2 regions of the Micromonospora sp. NBC_00617 genome follow, and region 2 is predicted to be linked to the other one. Evidence: predicted binding sites of a transcription regulator. Region 2 holds the regulator's gene; the other holds the start of a gene.
The links. The regulator HspR, encoded in region 2, represses chaperone genes until heat shock. The targets are predictions, from matches to a motif close to TTGAGTNNNNNNNACTCAA.
Positions count from the first base shown of each region.

Region 1 (10,231 bases), 3.6 Mb from region 2:
CGCCGTGCGGCCGGACGGCCCGGACCTGCTGGCGCGCGCGGACCTCAGCACGGAGATCGTCGCGCTGAGCCGGCGGCGGGACGAGCTGGTGGGTGGTTTCGCGTTCGATCACCTCTGCGCGGACTGACCGGCCGCTTTCCCTGCTGAACCCTGCTCCGCAGCCGATCCGTTCGGCGGCGGAGCAATTTTCTGTGCGCGGGTTGAACCTTCCCCGTCGCCGTCCCGTACTCCTGCGCGAATGAAGAGGATCTCCCCGACCGCGTCGACCGGACGCGGGAGACGGTGCGGAAAGGGCATCGTCGGCCATCGACACGTTACCGGGTAGGTCGCGGTGGTCGCCGCCGTGGCGTGCCATCTCACATCCGTCGGTCCGCCGAGGGCAGGAATCCACTACCGGATCGAGAAGGAGAGCAATTCGATGCGCAGGTCCACTCGGGCGCGCCGGTCACCCGGCATCGCGCGGAGCAAGCGTCTGCTGGCCGTTGTCGGCACGCTCGTGGTCTTCGGCGGAGTAGTCGCCGTCACCCAGATCTCGTCGGCTCAGGACCGGCGGACGAACAAGCCCCGGCCAGCCGCCGGGCAGTGCGTGGAGCCGAGCCCGGGCTCGACCGCGCCGAGCGGCGCCTCGACCAGCCGCACCTGGCAGAACGGTCGGTGGGTGCGCAACCACTGGGGTGACGGTCAGGAGTCGGTGGCGGAGTGCGAGGACGGCAAGGACGGCACGGTGGGCACCGGCTCGGCCATCGCCTGTCCCGATGTGGCGGCCAAGCTGCCGCAGGTGCCGGATCGGGCGCGAGCCGAGGTCGACCGTAATCTCGCGCAGTTGCAGACCCAGATCGCCGAGGCCGATCGCCGGCTGGCCGCCGAGGGCAACAAGGGTGAGGCGTTCATCCGCAATGCGATCCTGCAGCCGCTGGCCGGTAAGCGTAAGGCGGTGCTGGACCGGATCACGACCGCTATCGACCGGGTCGGACCGCGTCCGCAGGGTTTGGCGCAACTCGCCGAGTGTCAGGTGCAGCCCACCGGGAACAACAACGGTGGGAACACCGGCGGTGGCAACAACAACGGTGGGAACACCGGTGGTGGAAACAACGGTGGTGGCAACAACGGCGGGAACAATGGCGGCAACGCCCCCGGCGCGGGCCTCGGCGTGCTGGCCAACAACTGCGACGAGAGCCAGTTGCAGCGGCACGACGGTTTCCAGAACGGCAACCGGTGCGTGAGCACCGAGTTCGGTGAGGTCGGCGCCGCCGCCAACAACCCGTCGCTGCTGATCACCCAGTTCCCGCAGCAGGTCGGCCGCAACCAGCCTTTCACCCTGCGGGTCAGCACCCGCAACCTGGTCCGTGACCGTTTCCTCGCGGCCGGTCAGGGCGGGTACTACGTGGAGAGCTCACTGCTCAACGCCCAGGGCCTGGTCCGGGGTCACTTCCACACCGCCTGCCGGATGCTGGACAGCCTGACCGCGCCGCCGGAGCCGCAGGAGGTGCCGGCGTTCTTCGTCGCCACCGAGGACGGTCGCGGTGGCGCCCAGCCGGACGAGGTGACCATTCAGATTCCGGGCCTGCCGGAGTCGGGTACGGCGCAGTGCTCGGTCTGGGCCGGTGACGGCTCGCACCGTCTGCCGATGATGGAGCGGGCGAACCAGACCCCCGCCTTCGACGCGGTGCGTATCGACGTCAACTGATTCGACAGTCGGTCGGCCAGCCAGGGCGACAGCCCCGGCTGGCCGGCCACGCGCACAGCGACGGGGTCCCGCCGTTTCCGGCGGGACCCCGTCGCTGTTGCCGCGTGTCAGCGGCTCTTGTACGCCTCGACGACCTCGACCGGGATCCGGCCCCGCTCGGAAATCTTGTAGCCGTTCTGCACGGCCCATTCCCGGATCGCCCGGTTCTGCTCGCGGTCCATTCCGGCGCCGCTGGGTCGCCCCGGCCGCCGAACCGTCCGCGTGTTCTCCGCAGGGCCCCGACCGATCCGCCGACCCGCATTGATGTACGGGTCCAGCGCCTTCCGCAGGACGCCGGCATTCTCGTCCGAGACATCGATCGTGTAGGCCACGCCGTCGAGGCTGAACTCGACCGTCCGGTCGGCCTTCCCGCCGTCGAGGTCGTCGGTCAGCACCGTGATTACTTTTCTCGCCATTGCCGATTACTCCCTGTGTGTGGCGGGATGTGTCCAAAGTCTGACCTACTACCCGGGGAATCCGCAACAATATGCGTCCCATTCATTTCGGCGCGTCGCGATTGAGTGGCGCACAAAACCGCGAACCGACGAGGAATCGCGGCCGTTGGCCAGCCTGGCCATTCCCGTCGCCGTGGCGCTGGCCGGCGGTGTCCGGGCGGTCCGGGAATTGGTGCTGCCGGCTCGCCCGCCGGCGCGGGCAGTGGTCTGGGTCACATCCCGGAACAAGGGGAACGCTTTGTTACTTGAGTGAGACACGCTCAACTCAACGCGATAGCAGGTGTTCGATGGCAACTCTTCCGGTACTTCCCCTGACCGACGCCGTGCTGCTGCCCGGCATGGTCATCCCGGTGACCCTCGACCCGACCACCCAGGCCGCCATCGACGCGGCCCGGACGACCGGCGACCGCAAGCTGCTGGCCGTGCCGCGTATCGACGGCGAGTACGGTCCGGTCGGCGTGGTCGCCACCATCGAAAAGGTCGGCCGGCTGCCCGACGGTGAGCCCGCCGCCGTGGTCCGTGGCCTGTCCCGGGCCCGGATCGGCTCCGGCGTGCCCGGCCCCGGCGCGGCCCTCTGGGTCGAGGCGACCGAACTCGACGAACCCGCTCCCGCCGGACGCGCCCGAGAACTCGCCCGCGAGTACCGCGCCCTGGTGACCTCCGTGCTCCAGCAGCGAGGCGCCTGGCAGGTCATCGACGCGGTGGAGCGGATGACCGACCTGTCCGAGTTGGCCGACTCGGCCGGCTACGCGCCCTGGTTGACCCTGGACCAGAAGACCGAGCTGCTCGCCGCGCCGGACGTCACCGCCCGGCTGGAGCTGCTGGTCGGCTGGGTCAAGGCGTACCTGGCCGAGCAGGAGGTCACCGAGCAGATCAACAGCGACGTCCGCGAGGGCCTGGAGAAGTCGCAGCGGGAGTTCCTGCTGCGCCAGCAGCTCGCCGCGATCCGCAAGGAGCTGGGCGAGGACGAGCCGGACGGCTCGGCCGACTACCGCTCCCGGGTGGAGAGCGCCGACCTGCCGGACAAGGTCCGCGAAGCGGCGATGCGCGAGGTCGGCAAGCTGGAGCGGGCCAGCGACGCCTCCCCGGAGGCGGGCTGGATCCGCACCTGGCTGGACACCGTGCTGGAAATGCCGTGGGGTACGCGTACCCAGGACAACATCGACCTGGCCGCGGCCCGGGCGGTGCTCGACGCCGACCACGCCGGCCTGGCCGACGTGAAGGACCGCATCCTGGAGTACCTCGCGGTGCGCAACCGCCGGGCCGAGCGCAACCTCGGCGTGGTCGGCGGTCGCGGCTCCGGCGCGGTGTTGGCCCTCGCCGGTCCTCCCGGGGTCGGCAAGACCAGCCTCGGCGAGTCCGTGGCCCGGGCCCTTGGCCGCAACTTCGTCCGGGTGTCGCTCGGCGGCGTCCGCGACGAGGCGGAGATCCGCGGTCACCGGCGCACCTACGTGGGCGCGCTGCCCGGCCGGATCGTCCGCGCGCTGCGTGAGGCCGGTTCGATGAACCCGGTCGTGCTCCTCGACGAGGTGGACAAGCTGGCCGCCGGCTACGCCGGTGACCCGGCCGCCGCCCTGCTGGAGGTGCTCGACCCGGCGCAGAACCACACCTTCCGGGATCACTACCTGGAGGTCGACCTGGACCTGTCCGACGTGCTGTTCCTGGCCACCGCCAACGTGGTGGAGTCCATCCCCGGCCCGCTGCTGGACCGGATGGAGCTGGTCACCCTGGACGGCTACACCGAGGACGAGAAGGTCGCCATCGCCCGCGACCACCTGCTGCCCCGGCAGCGGGAGCGGGCCGGTCTGACCGCCGACGAGGTCAGCGTCGCCGACGAGGCGTTGGCGCTGATCGCGGGGGAGTACACCCGGGAGGCGGGCGTCCGGCAGCTCGAACGGGCGCTGGCCAAGATCCTGCGCAAGGTGGCGGTGACGCTGGCGACCGACCCGTCGCCGGTACGCGTCGACACCGATAACCTCACCGGCTACCTGGGGCGGCCGAAGTTCACCCCGGAGTCGGCCGAGCGCACCGCGGTGCCCGGCGTGGCCACCGGCCTCGCCGTCACCGGCGCCGGTGGGGACGTGCTCTTCATCGAGGCGACGAGCATGGAGGGCGAGCCGGGCCTGACCCTGACCGGCCAGCTCGGTGACGTGATGAAGGAGTCGGCGCACATCGCGCTGTCGTACCTGCGCTCCAACGGGCGTCGGCTCGGCATCGACCCGAACGCCCTGGCGGGACGCCGGATCCACCTGCACGTCCCGGCGGGCGCGGTGCCCAAGGACGGCCCCAGCGCCGGCATCACCATGGTGACGGCCCTGGCGTCGCTTGTCACCGGCCGCCCGGTCCGCCCGGAGTTCGGGATGACCGGTGAGGTGACGCTCTCCGGTCGGGTGCTGCCGATCGGCGGGGTGAAGCAGAAGCTGCTCGCCGCGCACCGGGCCGGCCTCACCGAGGTGATCATCCCGGCGCGCAACGAGCCGGACCTGGACGACCTGCCGACCGAGGTGCGCGAGGCGCTGACCGTGCACACCCTGGCCGACGTGGCCGACGTGCTCGCCCTGGCGCTGCGCCCGGCCGACGTCCAGTCGCTCGACGGACCGGCGCTCTTCACGGTCTGACGTTTTCGAGCCCGATGACCCCCGCCGTCTGTGCGACGGCGGGGGTCATTGATGTTCGCGCATGGGGGCTACTGTCTCGTCTGCAAACCTCAACCACCTCTCCGCCGCGAGGCGGTGCCCCCGGAGGTAACCCCCGTGAACCTGGTGCTCTGGATCATCCAGTTCCTGCTCGCCGCCGTCTTCGCCGGCGCCGGCCTGACCAAGCTGGCCCAGCCCAAGGAGAAGCTGCGCGACCGGATGGCCTGGGTCGATCCGGTCCCGCCGACCCAGGTCAAGGCCCTCGGCGCGGTCGAGGTGCTGGCCGCCGTCGGGCTCGTGCTGCCCGCGCTGACCGGCATCGCCACGGTGCTCACGCCGCTCGCCGCCGTCGGGCTGGTCATCGTCATGATCGGCGCCATCCTGGTGCACCTGCGCGACAGGAAGAAGCGGGACACGGCGGCCGAGCGTCGTACGGAGATCCAGGGCGCGATCGCCTGCGCCGTGCTGCTCGTCCTCGCCGCGGTGGTCGCCTGGGGCCGCTTCGGGCCGTACTCCTTCTGAGCTGACGCGCCGGCGACCGTCGTACCCCGGCGGTCGCCGGCGGCTCGCTCAGCGCCCCTCGCCCCCGCGGTCGCGACGAACCGTGGCCTTGCGGCCCTTGATCGTGCTGGAGCGCAGCCCCGAGATCACCTCGTCGGCCACCCCCTGCGGCACCTCCACCAGGGAGAACCGGTCGGCGATCTCGATCGAGCCGATGTCCCGGCCGCGGATCCCTGTCTCGCCGGTGATGGCGCCGACCAGGTCCTGCGGGCGGACCCCCGCGCGCCGACCCAGCCCGACGAAGACCTGGACGGTGTTGCCGCCGCCCGAGCGGGGCCGCCCGCCGCCGCGCCGGTCGCCGCCCCGGCCACCGGCCTCCGGCCGACCCTCGCGCGGGCCGCGCACCGGCGCCTGCGGGATCTCCTCCTCGTCGTCCGAGCCCGGGGACGTCACCTCGTGCGCCAGCTTCACCGCGGCGAGCGCGACCTCCATCAGGTCGAACTCGTCGGTCAGCGTCTCCACGATCACCCGGAACGGGTCCAGGTCGTCCTCCAGCAGGCTCTCCCGCATCGCCGCCTGGGTCAGCTCCAGCCGGCGGGTCCGCATGTCGGCCACGGTGGGGATCTTGTCTATGGTGATCCGCTGGCCGGTCACCCGCTCGATGGTCTTGAGCATCCGATGCTCGCGCGGCTCGGCGAGGGTGATCGCCACGCCCTCCCGACCGGCCCGGCCCACCCGACCGATCCGGTGCACGTACGACTCCGGCGCCGACGGCACGTCGTAGTTGACCACGTGGGTGAGCTGCTCGACGTCCAGCCCACGGGCGGCCACGTCGGTGGCGACCAGCAGGTCGGCGGTGCCGGCCCGCAGCCGGCTCATCACCCGGTCGCGCTGCTCCTGGCTCATCCCGCCGTGCAGCGCCTCGGACCGGTAACCACGGCCGTTCATCGTCTCGGTCAGCCGGTCCACCTCCTCGCGGCTGCGGCAGAACACGATCGCCGCCGTGGGCGACTCCACGTCCAGGACCCGGCCCAGCGCGGCCGGCTTGTGCGCCCGCGTCACGATGTACGCGCTCTGGCGCACCCGGGGCGCCTCGCCGGCCACCGTCGGCTCCCGGCCGATCTCGATGCGGACCGGCTCGCGCAGGTGCTGGCGGGCCATCCCGTCGATCCGGGACGGCATGGTGGCCGAGAAGAGCACCGTCTGGCGCTGCGCGGGGGCGTGCTCCAGGATCGCCTCGATGTCCTCGGCGAAACCCATGTCGAGCATCTCGTCGGCCTCGTCGAGCACGACGGTGGCCAGGCCACCGAGGCGCAGGGTGCCCCGGGCGATATGGTCGAGGGCCCGACCCGGGGTGGCCACCACCACGTCGACGCCCATGTCCAGGGCCCGAAGCTGCCGCCCGATCGGCTGCCCACCGTAGATCGGCAGCACCCGCGCGCCCAGGTCCTTGCCGTAGCGGTGGAACGCCTCGGACACCTGCACCGCCAGCTCCCGCGTCGGCACCAGCACCAGCGCCACCGGGTCCCCGCCGTCGCGGTGGGCCGTCATGAGGTTCAACAGTGGCAGCGCGAACGCCGCCGTCTTGCCGGTGCCGGTGGCCGCCTGACCCAGCAGATCCCGACCCTCCAGCAGCGGCGGGATGGCCTCCCGCTGGATGGGGGTCGGCTCCTCGTACCCGAGGGCGGCCAACGCACCCAGCAGTTCGGGTCGCAGCCCCAGCTCGGTGAAGGCGTACACCTCTTCGGTGCCGGCGGGGGTGGCGTCGGTCGGTGCGTCAGTCGGTGCATCGTGCTGTGCAGGTGCGGAACTCATGTGCCAAGCCTTTCATTCCGCCGTCGGGGCCGCTGCGCCGACCGGCACACCGCCGCGACGGGGCTCAGGCGTCGGTGGTCAGGATCGCCAGCACCATCACCGCGGCGAGGCTCGTGTCGAGCACGCCGCACCACTCGGTGTACCCGCGCGGCACCACCCGGCCGGTGCGGTGGTGGACCAGGTCCCATCCGGCGTGCGCCAGCCAGCCGAACGCCACCAGCCAGGCGGCGGTCCGCCCGCCGGCCGCGACGGCGACCAGCGTCAGGGCGACCCAGACGGCGAGACCGGCCAGTTGGGTGGCGAGCACGCCCGGCCCGCGCAGCGTCCGCCGGGCCACGCCGATCACCAGGTACCCGCCGGGCAGCACCAGCATCGTCCACGGGCTGAGCACTCCCGGGTCGACCCAGATGTCGACGGTCATCAGCAGCGCCAGCCCGGTCGGCCAGCGGCGGGCGAGCGCCACCACGGCCGGGTGCCGGCGTACCGCCGTCGGTGTGTGGTGCCGGTGGCGCAGCGCCACACGGCGGTCACGGCGACGCTCGCGCACCGCCCGGACGTGGCCGTCGTGGACCTGGAGATGCCCGGCCTGGACGGCATCGCCGTCGCCGCCAAACTGACCCGCGCCCGGCCCGAGTGTGCCGTGGTGGTCCTCACCGGGCACGGCCGGCCGGGTCACCTGCGGCAGGCGCTGACCGCCGGCGCCCGAGGCTTCCTGTCCAAGGGCTCGCCCGGTGGCGCGCTTGCCGACGTGATCCGCCGGGTGCATGCCGGCGGCCGGTACGTCGACCCGTCGCTGGCCGCCGACGCGTTGACGCTGCCGGCGTGCCCGCTGACGCCCCGCGAACTGGAAACGTTGCGGCTGGCCGAGTTCGGCGCACCGGTCGCCGTGATCGCCCGCCGGGTGCACCTGTCCACCGGCACCGTGCGCAACCACCTCTCCGCCGCCGTGCAGAAGCTCGGCGCGACCGACCGAGCCGAGGCGGTGCGCAGAGCCCAGGACAACGGTTGGCTCTGACGTGCCGGCTGCTTGGGCTAGACGAGTAATTCCTCACCCTGGCTGGACTGCGGCCGGCGGTGACAGTCGGTCACCTGCGTGGGGGCGGACGCGGTCCTAAGCGGTATACCTCAGAGTCATATTCATACCTCTGAGGTATACCGCTCACCAGCACATCGGCACGGCGGGCAGCCACAGCGGATGGCCACACGCCCTTCGCCGCAACCCCAACCCCGTCCTGAGTTAGGACTCACTCGGCTAGCGGAGCCGTGCCCAGGTGACGAACCGGTCGTCGAAGTCGGCCGCCGTCGTGCCGTGCTGCGCGGCGGCCTCGTCCCGCAGGGTCACCAGGTAGGTCACCAGGGCCGCCCGTTTCTCGCGGTACTCACCGAGGAGGCTCAGCTTCGCTGCCGAGCACGGCCAGGCGATCCCGCACGACTGGCACCGCCAGGTGGGACGCGTCGGCAGGTGGGGGAGACCCCGCCGCCTCACGCGGACGTCCCCGCCCGCGACGCGCCACGAACCGGGCGGCGTACGGGCGTCACGGACAGCCACCGCAGCCCGTCGCGGAGAACGAACAACTGTATGGCGGTCGGTCAGCTCGCGGACGACCCGCAGGATGAGTGGACGACCGAACTGCGGACTCGCCGCGCGGGTCAGGTGCAGGACGTCACCGGCCCTGATCGGGCGGGCACCCGCCACGGCATGCTCCGACACTTTGCTCTCCTTCCGAGGTGGAGGGAGCCGCCCCTGAGCGTCATCCCCAGGGGCGGCCCGTTGCGAACGCGTCCGCCGGGTCTCGGGTCCCTGGGGGCCGCGCCGTTCCTCCAACACCCTGCCGAGGGTTGCGATCCAACTACACTGCGTTGCACTATGGCGGTTGGTTGTTCGGGATATCCTGAAAGGACAGCGGATGAATCATGCCGTCGTGGAGGCCATGACCTAATGCGGTGAAACGGCCGACTCCCTCGCAGCTCAAACCGGCGTCGACCCGAAAACCGCCGCGCGCTGGGCAAACCCTGGACGAATCCCGCAGACGCGCCACCGCGCCCAGGTCGCGGCGATCCTTGGCCGAGAGGTAACCGAGTTGTGGCCGGACGTCCTGAAGCGTCGTGAACCGGTGTGGTTCCGGCCGTGGGCCGACATTGAACGTGAGGCAGTCGCCCTGCGCTGGTACGAGTTGGCCTGGGTTCCTGGCCTCCTGCAGACGGAGGCATATGCACGGGCGACACTGGCCGGAGAACCGCTGTCCACGGAGGATGTCGATCATCTCGTGCAGGCCCGCATCGGTCGTCAGGCCATCCTGCATCGGGATCAGCCGCCTCTACTGATCGCGGCGCAGGACGAGGCCGTTGTGCGGCGGTCGGCGTACGGTGACCGGGATCTGATGCGCGACCAGTGCGAGCATCTCGTGGCCTGTGCGCAACTCCCGTCGGTGCAGGTCTACGTTGTGCCGATGTCGGTTGGCATGTACCCGGGCCTGGGTGGGCCGTTCATCCTCGCCGAGTTGGAAGGCGGCGGACGCGTCGCCCACATCGACGGACAGGCGCAGGCGCAAATATCCGAGCAGCTGTCAGAGATTGCTACCCTTGACCGACGATGGGAACGCATTCGCGGGGAGACTCTTTCGCGCGGACAGTCCCTAGACCTGCTCAGGGAAGCGGCATCCTCATGGACTTGATCGGTGCACGGTGGCGCAAGAGCACGAAGAGCGGCAACAACGGTGGGGCCTGCGTGGAGGTTGCCGACAATCTCCCGGGTGTTGTCCTCGTTCGGGACACGAAGGACCGTGACGGTGGGACGTTGACCTTCGCGCCGGAAGCGTGGCGGGGCTTCGTGGCCTTCGCGCGATCCCAACGCTGAGCATCGGGACGGGTCCCGCCGTCGTGTTCGAATTGGACGCAATGATGGCTTGATGCTGACGTAGGTCGCGGCGGGTCCGGTCAACCCGGACGGGCGAGCGCGGTCGAACTGTTCTTCTATCTCGTCTTCATCTTCACCCTCGGCCGCTTGTCGTCGACCCTGGCCAAGGAGCCCAGTTGGCTGGCGGCCGCGCCGGCCGGGATGCTCAACCCGGTGGGCAGAAGTCGGCCAGTCAACCCGT
Region 1 is NZ_CP107751.1:2,071,170-2,081,400, forward strand. Features, by position in the region: gene OG505_RS09315 (hypothetical protein) at 1-127, shown strand, start outside; gene OG505_RS09320 (hypothetical protein) at 419-1,687, shown strand; gene OG505_RS09325 (Lsr2 family protein) at 1,795-2,142, opposite strand; gene lon (endopeptidase La) at 2,469-4,799, shown strand; gene OG505_RS09335 (DoxX family protein) at 4,935-5,339, shown strand; gene OG505_RS09340 (DEAD/DEAH box helicase) at 5,388-7,133, opposite strand; gene OG505_RS09345 (hypothetical protein) at 7,198-7,680, opposite strand; gene OG505_RS09350 (LuxR C-terminal-related transcriptional regulator) at 7,690-8,148, shown strand; gene OG505_RS09355 (hypothetical protein) at 8,386-8,844, opposite strand; partial or broken gene OG505_RS09360 (DUF5753 domain-containing protein) at 9,041-9,808, shown strand; gene OG505_RS09365 (DUF397 domain-containing protein) at 9,799-9,990, shown strand.
Region 1: the regulator HspR is predicted to act here: its motif matches at 2,427-2,445, upstream of lon (endopeptidase La).

Region 2 (10,231 bases):
TGGCGGTGGTGGCCAGCAGCGGCACGCCGGTCAGCCCGTCGGAGTCGAGCAGCCGGCGCAGGTCGTCCAGGACCCGGGGCAGCTCGGCCTGGGGCAGCCGGTCGGCCTGGTTGAGCACGACGAGGGTGACGTCCCGGTGCCGGTGGAACTCGCGCAGGTAGCTGTCGTGGATCACCCGGTCGGCGTACTTCTGCGGGTCGACCACCCAGACCACCTGGTCGACCAGGCCGAGCAGCCGGTCCACCTCCAGCCGGTGGGACCGCTGCACCGAGTCGAAGTCGGGCAGGTCGAGCAGGATCAGCCCGTGCAGTGCCGTCTCGTCGTTTCCGTCGAGCGCGCTCTCGCGAACGAAGCGGTGCCGGGGCAGCACCCCGGTCCAGTCGAGCAGCCGGTTGGCGCCCTCCAGTGGCCCCCACACGCACGCGTGCGTCACGCCGGTGGTCGGCCGGCGGACCCCGACCGGGGAGAGTTTCAGCTGGGCCAGCGCGTTGAACAGGCTGGACTTGCCGCTGCCGGTGGCCCCGGCGAGGGCGACCACGGTGTGGTCGCGGGACAGCGCGAGCCGGGTGCCGGCCCGCTCGACGAGGGTGTGCGCGGGCACCAGGTCGGCGTCCGGCAGCAGGCCGTCGACGGCGGTCAGGAACCGGCGTACGGCGTCCAGGCGGGCGATCAGCGCGTCGGGGTCGACCCGCTGGTCACCGCGGAACGCCTCGCGTACCCGACCGGCGATGTTGGTCACCGCGAACCCTCCTCGTCGCCGACCGGCAGGGTGCCGTCGCCGGTGGCCAGGCCGCTGCGGTGCCGGGCCAGCTCGACCCGTCCGGCGGCCCGCCGCAGCGCGTCACCGGCCGCCTCGGCGGGTCGGGCTTCGGCGGTGCGGGCCAGGAAGCGCTCGGCCTCCGCGTCCAGCAGCGTCCGGACCCGCGCCACCAGGTCGACCCGGGCCTTGGCGGCGAGGGTACGCACCGCCTGGTCGCCGAAGATCGCCTGGAGGACCGCCTGCGCGGCGACCGTCGTGCCGGCCCCGGTGGCCACCTCCAGCCCGGTGGGGATGAACGCGGTCGAGGCGAACACGGCGATCATCACGGCCAGCCCGGTGGCGTTCACCGCGTACGCGGCGGTGCGGGCCACGAACCGCTTGTCGCCGCCCTCGACCCGGACCAGCTCCAGCACGCCGCGTTGCCAGTCCCGGACCATCCGTTCGGCGCGTTCGGGCAGGTCGTCGCTCGGGTGGGCGAGCCTCGGCTCCAGCAGGTCCGCTCCCGCCGGGTGTGCCTTCCACCCGGTGTACGCGGATTCGGCGGCCTCGGACGCGACGCCCCGCAGCAGGGTGACGAGCTGCGACTCGATGGCGTTGCGCAGCTCGGCGGCTGGCGCGGGCCGGCCGGTGACGGCGGCCACCACCCGGTCGCGGAGTCGCCCGATGCGGGCTTCCAGCGTGCGGAAGAACTCGCCGGTGCCGACGAACTCCTGCCAGCGGGCCAGCACCTCACCGCGGAGCAGTCGACCGTCCTGCAGGCCCTGCTCGACGGTCCGCTCGGCACCCCGGTACGCGGCCCGGACCCGTTCGTCCAGCCCGTCGGCGGCGGTGACCTGCTCGTCGGCCGCGTCGGCCAGCTCCTCGACGGCGGGGTGCAGGGCCGCCAGCGCGCCGTCCAGGGTCTGCCGGACCACCGCCGCGCGGGCGTCGGCGTCGGCGGCCAGCCGGGCGAACCAGTCGGCCAGCGGCGCCGTGACCCCCTCGGGCAGCAGCCCCTGACCGTCGACCCAGGTCTCCGGGAGGACGAACAGCGGCGCCCGGCCGAGATCCTGCGCGGCGAGCATCTCGGCCAGGTGCGCGGCGATCTCGTCGCTGGCCTCGGCGGGCACCCGGTCGAGCACCATGGCGATCACCGCGCCCCGGGCCCGCGCGCTGCGCAGCAGCTCCCACGGCACCGCGTCGGCGTACCGGGCGGCGGTGGTGACGAAGAGCCAGAGGTCGGCGGCGGCGAGCAGTTGGCTCGCGAGCGCCCGGTTGGCGTCGACGACGGAGTCGATGTCCGGTGCGTCGAGGAAGGCCAGACCCGGCGGCAGAGCGGGGGCGGTGACCAGGTGCAGGGAGCGTGGATCGTCGCTCGGCTCGGTGGTGCGGGTCAGCCCGGGCAGCAGGTCGCCCTGCCGGAACCAGGACGCGTCGGCGGGGTTGCAGACCAGCACCGGGGAGCGGGTGGTGGGCCGCAGCACACCGGCGGCGCTGACCCGGGCCTTGACCAGGCTGTTGACCAGGGTCGACTTGCCCGCGCCGGTGGAGCCGCCGACCACCACGAGCAGCGGGGCGTCCAGTCGGGCGAGTCGGGGCAGCAGGTAGTCGTCGAGCTGGTCGGTGAGGGCGCTCGCGGTGTGCCGGGCGGCCTTGGCGGAGGGCAGGGCGAGCGGATAACGGGTCGCGCCGATCGCGGCCCTCAGGCCCGACAGCGCGCCGGGGAGGCTGTCGTCCCCGGTGGTGGCGGGCGGCTCCTCCGCGGCGTCCGGCGGGCCGGTGCGGGCTGCGACGGCGGGCGCGCCGGAACGGGTGGCGGAATCGCCGTGCGTCGTCACCGCTAAAGCGTGCCCGACCGATGCAAGGGAAGACAACCGGACGGTAATAACGGCTGGGTTGCGTCGGGTCGGCTCAACTCGACTTGACGATTCGCCAGCGCGTGGCACTATTGAGTCAAGTTCACTCAACTTGTGGTGGGGTCCGCTGCGGGCGGTGCCCGCCGAGCAGTCGCGGGCGGTGCCCGCCACCTGCACAACCTTACGAAGCGAGGAAGCGAAGATGGCACGTGCGGTCGGTATCGACCTCGGCACGACGAACTCCTGCGTCAGCGTTCTCGAGGGCGGTGAGCCCACCGTCATCGCCAACGCTGAGGGCTCGCGGACGACCCCGTCGATCGTCGCGTTCGCCCGCAACGGCGAGGTGCTCGTCGGTGAGGTCGCCAAGCGCCAGGCGGTGACCAACCCGGACCGGACGATCCGCTCGGTCAAGCGCGAGGTCGGCACGAACTGGTCCGTCGACATCGACGGCAAGAAGTACACCCCGCAGGAGATCTCGGCCCGGACGCTGATGAAGCTCAAGCGGGACGCCGAGGCGTACCTGGGCGAGCAGATCACCGACGCGGTGATCACCGTTCCGGCCTACTTCAACGACAGCCAGCGTCAGGCCACCAAGGAGGCCGGTGAGATCGCCGGCTTCAACGTGCTGCGGATCGTCAACGAGCCGACCGCGGCAGCCCTGGCGTACGGGTTGGACAAGGGCTCCAAGGAGCAGACCGTCCTGGTCTTCGACCTCGGTGGCGGCACCTTCGACGTCTCCCTGCTGGAGCTGGCCGAGGGTGTCGTGGAGGTCAAGTCGACCAGCGGTGACAACCAGCTCGGTGGCGACGACTGGGACCAGCGGATCATCGACCATCTGGTCAAGACGTTCCGTGGTGAGCACGGCATCGACCTCGGCCAGGACAAGATGGCCCTCCAGCGCCTCCGTGAGGCCGCCGAGAAGGCCAAGATCGAGCTGTCCGCCGCCACCACGACCAACATCAACCTGCCGTACATCACCGCCGGCGCGGCCGGCCCGCTGCACCTCGACGTGTCGCTGAGCCGCGCCGAGTTCCAGCGGATGACGCAGGACCTGCTGGACCGCTGCAAGGGCCCGTTCGAGCAGGCCGTGAAGGACGCCGGGATCAAGATCTCGGACGTCGAGCACGTCATCCTCGTCGGTGGCTCGACCCGGATGCCCGCCGTGACCGACCTGGTCAACCAGCTCACCGGCCGCGACCCCAACAAGGGCGTCAACCCGGACGAGGTCGTCGCCGTCGGCGCCGCCCTCCAGGCCGGTGTGCTCAAGGGTGAGGTCAAGGACGTCCTGCTGCTGGACGTGACCCCGCTGAGCCTGGGCATCGAGACCAAGGGCGGCATCTTCACCAAGCTCATCGAGCGCAACACCACCATCCCGACCAAGCGCTCCGAGGTCTTCACCACGGCGGACGACAACCAGCCGTCGGTGCTGATCCAGGTGTTCCAGGGTGAGCGGGAGATCGCGGCCTACAACAAGAAGCTCGGCACCTTCGAGCTGACCGGCCTCCCGCCGGCGCCGCGCGGTGTGCCGCAGATCGAGGTCGCGTTCGACATCGACGCCAACGGCATCGTCAACGTGCACGCCAAGGACCTGGGCACCGGCAAGGAACAGAAGATGACGATCACCGGCGGCTCGTCGCTGCCGAAGGACGACATCGAGCGGATGCGCCGGGACGCCGAGGAGCACGCGGAGGAGGACAAGCGCCGCCGCGACGACGCCGAGACCCGCAACGTGGCCGAGGCGCTCCAGTGGCAGACCGAGAAGTTCCTCGCCGAGAGCGGCGACAAGCTGCCCAGCGAGAACCGGGAGCAGCTCAACGAGGCGCTCGGTGAGCTGCGGGGCGCTCTCGGTGGCCAGGACATCGAGAAGGTCAAGTCCGCCCACGAGAAGCTGGCGCAGGTCTCCCAGCAGGCTGGTTCGCTGCTCTACGCCCAGCAGGCCGAGCAGGGCCAGCAGCCGGGCGGCGAGGCCGGCCCGGGTGCGACCGGTGCGACCGGTCCGCAGGCCGGCGCCGCCGGCGCCGCCGGTGGCGCGGACGACGTGGTCGACGCGGAGATCGTGGACGAGGACGGCAAGAAGTGACCAACGACCTCCGACACGTATCCACGGCGAAGGGATGAGGTAGCCGCATGACGCAGAAGCCACGAGCCGCCGACCCGGGCGACACCGGGTCGACGCCGGGTGGCTCCGCGCCCACGGAGCCGGACACCGGTGCCGAGGAGCGGGTCGTCATCCGCAACAACCGCAAGCTCACCGACACGTCGGAGCCGGAGGGCACCGCCGCGGACGCGGGCAGCGACGTACCGGCCGAGGGCCTGGTCGAGGACGCCGAGATCGTGGTCGACGAGATCGAGGTCGAGGTCAACGCCACCGACGGGCCGGAGCCGTCCGGCCCGCCGGTGGTGGACGCCCCGGCGCAGCCGGCCGACGGCGGTGGTGTCGGCACGTCGCTCGGCGCCGAGCTGGAGGCGCTCCGGGCCGAGCTGGACGAGCGGACCAGGGACCTCCAGCGGGTGTCGGCGGAGTACGCCAACTACCGCAAGCGGGTCGACCGGGACCGCGGCCTGGTGCAGGAGCAGGCGACCGGCTCGGTGCTGGCCGCGCTGCTGCCGATCCTCGACGACCTGGACCGGGCCCGGGAACACGGCGACCTGGTCGGGCCGTTCGGAACGATGGCGGAACAGCTCACCACCGCGCTGGGCAAGTTCGGCCTGAACGCCTTCGGCGAGCAGGGCGACCCGTTCGACCCGACCCGGCACGAGGCGGTCGCGCACCAGACCTCGGCCGAGGTCAGCGAGCCGACCTGCGTGCAGGTCATGCGACGCGGCTACCAGCTCGGTGAGCGGCTGCTGCGCCCCGCGCTGGTCGCGGTCGCGGATCCGGAATAGTGCGAGACAGTGACCGGGCCGTCCCGTCCCCCGCACAGCGGTGGACGGGACGGCCGGGCCACGACGCTCGGAAGGGGGTGGTGGACCGGTGAGTTCGAAGGACTGGCTCGAGAAGGACTTCTACGCCGTGCTCGGCGTGGACAAGGCCGCCTCCGCGGATGACATCAAGAAGGCGTACCGCAAGCTGGCCCGGGAATCGCATCCGGACCACAATCCGGGCGACCCGAAGGCCGAGGAGCGGTTCAAGGCCGTGTCCGAGGCGTACAACGTGCTGTCGGACGCCGGCCGTCGCCGGGAGTACGACGAGATGCGGTCGCTGTTCAGTTCGGGCGCGTTCCGGCGCAATGCCCGGGCGGGCGGCCAGCCGGGCGGGATGCCGTTCGACGTCTCCGACCTGTTCGGTGGTGCCGCCGGTGGTGGTGGTGACCGCCGCTTCGGCGGGGCCGGCTTCCAGGACCTGTTCAGCTCGATCTTCTCGGGCGGGCAGGCCGGTGGGCAGGCCGGTCCGCGTGGGCCCGCGCGCGGCCGGGACGTGGAGACCGAGGTGGCTCTGGACTTCGGCGACGCGGTGCGCGGGGTGACCCTGCCGCTGACGTTGCGCGCCCCCGGCGTCTGCGACACCTGCCACGGCAACGGCGCCAAGCCCGGCACCCAGCCGCGTACCTGTCCGGTCTGTCACGGCGCCGGGGTCACGACCCGCAACCAGGGGTCGTTCAGCTTCTCCGAGCCGTGCGGCAACTGCCAGGGCGTCGGCACGGTGGTGGAGGAGAAGTGCCCGGAGTGCCAGGGCAGCGGCGGGGTCACCAAGACTCGCACGATGAACGTGCGCTTTCCGGCCGGTGTGGCCGACGGCCAGCGCATCAGGCTGGCCGGGCGCGGTGAGCCCGGTGAGCGTGGTGGCCCGGCCGGCGACCTGTTCGTGCACGTCAAGGTCCGGCCGGACGAGCTGTTCGGGCGTACCGGAGACGACCTGACGTTGACCGTGCCGGTGACCTTCGCGGAGGCCGTGCTCGGCACGGACCTGCGGGTGCCCACGCTCGACGGCGCGGTGACGCTGCGGGTTCCGCCTGGCACGCCCAGCGGGCGGGTGCTGCGGGCCCGGGGCAAGGGTGTGGTCCGTCGCGACGGGCAGGCGGGTGACCTGCTGGTCACCCTGGACGTGGTGGTGCCGGCCCGGCTGTCGGACGAGGCGCGGGCGGCGCTGGAGGCGTTCGCCGAGCAGAGCCCGCCGGCGGCGCGGGAACATCTCGACGCCCGGGTGCGTCGGGTCGGTTAGTCCGGTGGGATGGACGCGGAGGTGAGCGGGATGTCGGGCGAGTTCCTCGGTTCGGGTGACCCTGCCTACGAGGCCAAGGTGCTCATGATCTCGGTGGCGGCACGGATGGCGGGGATGCATCCGCAGACCCTGCGCCAGTACGACCGGCTGGGGCTGGTGCAGCCCGGCCGGGCTGCCGGCGGTGGCCGTCGGTACAGCGTCCGGGACGTGGTGCTGCTGCGCGAGGTGCAGCGGCTCAGCCAGGACGACGGGATCAACCTGGCCGGCGTCAAGCGGATCATCGGGCTGGAGCGGTTGCTGGAGCAGGCGCAGCAGCGGGTCGCACGGCTGGAGGCGGAGCTGGACGCCGCGTACCGCCGGGTGGCTGAGCTGGAGTCGCTGGCCCGCTTCCCGGGCCAGGATCTGGTGCCGACCAACCGCACGTCCACCGCGCTGGTGGTCTGGCGTCCCCGCCGTACACCCGACCGCTGAACCTGCTTCTCGGCCTGGCCCGCGCCGGATTTTCCGGCGCGGGCCGGGCCGTTTCCGTTAGCCTGTCGATACGGGTCCTATCGCCTTAATTCGGGCCTAATCGGCGGCGGTTGGGGGAGCCATGACGGAGCCGGCGAAGAGCGTCGCTCAGCAGACGGAGGAGCGGTTGGAAAGTCTGGCCGACACCGTCCGGGAGAAGTTCGACAAGGTGACCGAGGGAAGTTTCCGGGACCGGATCAGCCAGGGGCGGTTCGCCGAGCAGGGCGACCAAGCCCAACCACAGCCGGACCGCAAGCGCGACTGAACCGGTAACCGACGCGCGGGCCGGGACCCACGGGGGGTCCCGGCCCGTTCGGCACGCCCATTCCGCGCCGATCTTGCACTTTCGGGCAGCGAAACGCCCTACTTTGCGTAATAAGTCGGCGCAGAAAGTGCAAGATCGGCGCAACGGGGGGCTGGCTCAGCCGAGGCGGCGGTTTTCGCGGACCAGGCCGCCCTCGCACCAGTCCCGGTAGACGAAGAGATCCGGCCGGGCCAGCAGGACGCGGCCGTTGTGCGCCCAGATCTTCATCAGCTCATCGCCATCGCGCTCGGCCTGCTCGACCAGCTTGCGGAAGCGGCGCTTGGGGTGGGCACGGAAGTTCGTCCGAATGCCGTCCGCGGCGTAGATGTAGAGGCAGTGCAGCGCGAAGCGCCGCGCGGGGCAGGTCGGATCCATCGCCAGCTCGAAGAGCGTCAGCACCAGGCGGTCGCCGGAGACCAAAAGGTCCCAGTCGGGTGGCATGGAGGACAACGGCACCGAATCGGGCTGGTACGCCCAGGCTCGCAACTCCGCCGGCGTTGGATCGACGGGGTTGGCAAAGCCGTGGAACGTCGACTCCTGCACGCTCACCGGCCAACCTTCCGCTCTCGCCCGCGTCTGGCAACGCTGCCTGCGGACCGTGGCTGCTGGGGCGAAACGGTAACCCGCCGCCGGGTGCTGCGGTAGTACCCGCAGGGAGCAATTCGGCATCCGTCGGCCGGCCCGGCCCGAAGGCCGTTCGGGTGTCCTGGCCGGCGCCGCTGCCACGCCCACAAGGGCGCGACAGCGGCGGTGGGCGTCAGTCGTGGACCGGCACCGGCTTTCGCCGCTGGGCTGCCGCGCGGTTGCGCAACCACCGCTTGAACCACGGGAAGTCGGGCAGTCGAGCCAGGATCGGCCCGGTCACCACGGTGATCAGGACGTACGTCGCGGCGAGCGCGGCCAATCGCGGCTCGACGCTGCCGGCCGCCACCGCGAGCCCGGCGATGACGATCGAGAACTCTCCGCGGGGTACGAGGGCCAGGCCGGCTCGCCAGCGACCGGGTTCGGCGATGCCGACGCGGCGGGCCGCGAGGTAGCCGGTCAGCGTCTTCGTCGCCATGGTGACCACGGCCAGCGCGAGCGCCGGCAGCAGCACCGGCGGGATCTCCCGTGGGTCGGTGACCAGACCGAAGAAGACGAAGAACACCGCGGCGAACAGATCCCGCAGTGGCGTTAGCAGTTCGGTGGCGTGGTGGGCCACCGGACCGGAGAGCGCGATGCCGACCAGGAACGCGCCGACCGCCGCCGACACCTGCAGCTTCGCCGCGATGCCCGCGATCAGCAGGGTCAGGCCGAGTACGCCGAGCAGCAGCGCCTCCGGGTCCTTCGCGGACAGGGCGGACGAGATGAGGTGGCCGTACCGGATGGCGACCACCAGCACGAGCAGCACCGTGGCCACCGCGACGGTGAGCGCGATCCCGCCGCCGAGCAGGCCCGTGCCGGCCAGCACAGCGGTGACCAGCGGCAGGTAGAGGGCCATCGCCAGGTCCTCGATCACCAGCACCGAGAGGATCACCGGGGTTTCCCGGTTACCGAGTCGCCCCAGGTCCGCGAGGACCTTGGCGATCACTCCGGACGAGGAGACCCAGGTGATACCGCCGAGCACCAGGGCGGCCACCCAGTCCCAGCCGAGCAGCAGGGCGAAGATGGCGCCGGGTAGCGCGTTGAGGACCCCGTCGATCAGACCGGCCGGTGCCGCCGAGCGGAGGTTGCCGACGAGCTCGTTGGCCGAGTACTCCAGACCGAGCATCACCAGCAGCAGGATGACGCCGATCTCGGCGCCGACCGCGAAGAACTCCTCGCTGGCGGCGAGCGGAAGCAGCCCACCGCGCCCGAAGGCGAGCCCGGCCAGCAGGTAGAGGGGGATGGGCGAGAGGCCGACCCGGCGGCTGAGTCGGCCGAGGAGCCCGAGTAGCAGCAGCAGTGCGCCGACTTCGACGAGCAGTGTGGTGGATTCGTGCATCCGCCTCAGCCGTCCGGGTCACTGTCGGCGAGGATGGCGGACACGCCGTCGAGACCCTGACGGGTCCCCACGACGACCACCACGTCACCGGCCGCGAAGCGGAAGGAGGGCTCGGGCGACACGTTCACAGTGCCATCGCGCAGCACCGCCACGATCGAGGCGCTGGTGCGGGTGCGAGCCTTGGTGTCGCCGAGCATCCGGTTGACGTACCGCGAACCGGCCGGGATGGCGATCTGCTCGGTGAGCAGACCGGCAGCCTGCTCGCGCAGCCCGGAGAGCTGGCCGAGCATCAGCGACGCGCCGAGGATGTCGGCCAGCGCCTCCGCCTCGTCGTCGGTCAGCGGGATGTCCGCCTGGCAGGAGTCGGGATCGTCGGGATCGTAGAAGACAAGATCACGGCGGCCATTGCGGTGGGAGACCACGCCCAGGCGGCGTCCGGACTCCGTCACCAGATCGTGGCGTACCCCGATCCCCGGTAGGGCGGTCTGCTCGACACGTACTCGCACCCGCCCAGGCTACCGCCTGGTTAACCGAAGGCAGATCTTGGAAGCCACTCCCGCGCCCGACCATGATCAACACGAGATCGCCGATATCGCGGTATCCGGGGCGGCGGGACACCCCCAGTTCAGCGATCCCGTGTCGATCTAGAGCGCGCGGCCGCGATTCGGGAGGTCTACGGCTTCCCTGCCACGAGCAC
Region 2 is NZ_CP107751.1:5,705,322-5,715,552, reverse strand. Features, by position in the region: gene OG505_RS26340 (GTPase) at 1-739, opposite strand, end outside; gene OG505_RS26335 (ABC transporter) at 736-2,577, opposite strand; gene dnaK (molecular chaperone DnaK) at 2,798-4,675, shown strand; gene grpE (nucleotide exchange factor GrpE) at 4,723-5,481, shown strand; gene dnaJ (molecular chaperone DnaJ) at 5,570-6,757, shown strand; gene OG505_RS26315 (heat shock protein transcriptional repressor HspR) at 6,788-7,228, shown strand; gene OG505_RS26310 (hypothetical protein) at 7,350-7,532, shown strand; gene OG505_RS26305 (hypothetical protein) at 7,689-8,120, opposite strand; gene OG505_RS26300 (cation:proton antiporter) at 8,329-9,534, opposite strand; gene OG505_RS26295 (cation:proton antiporter regulatory subunit) at 9,540-10,040, opposite strand.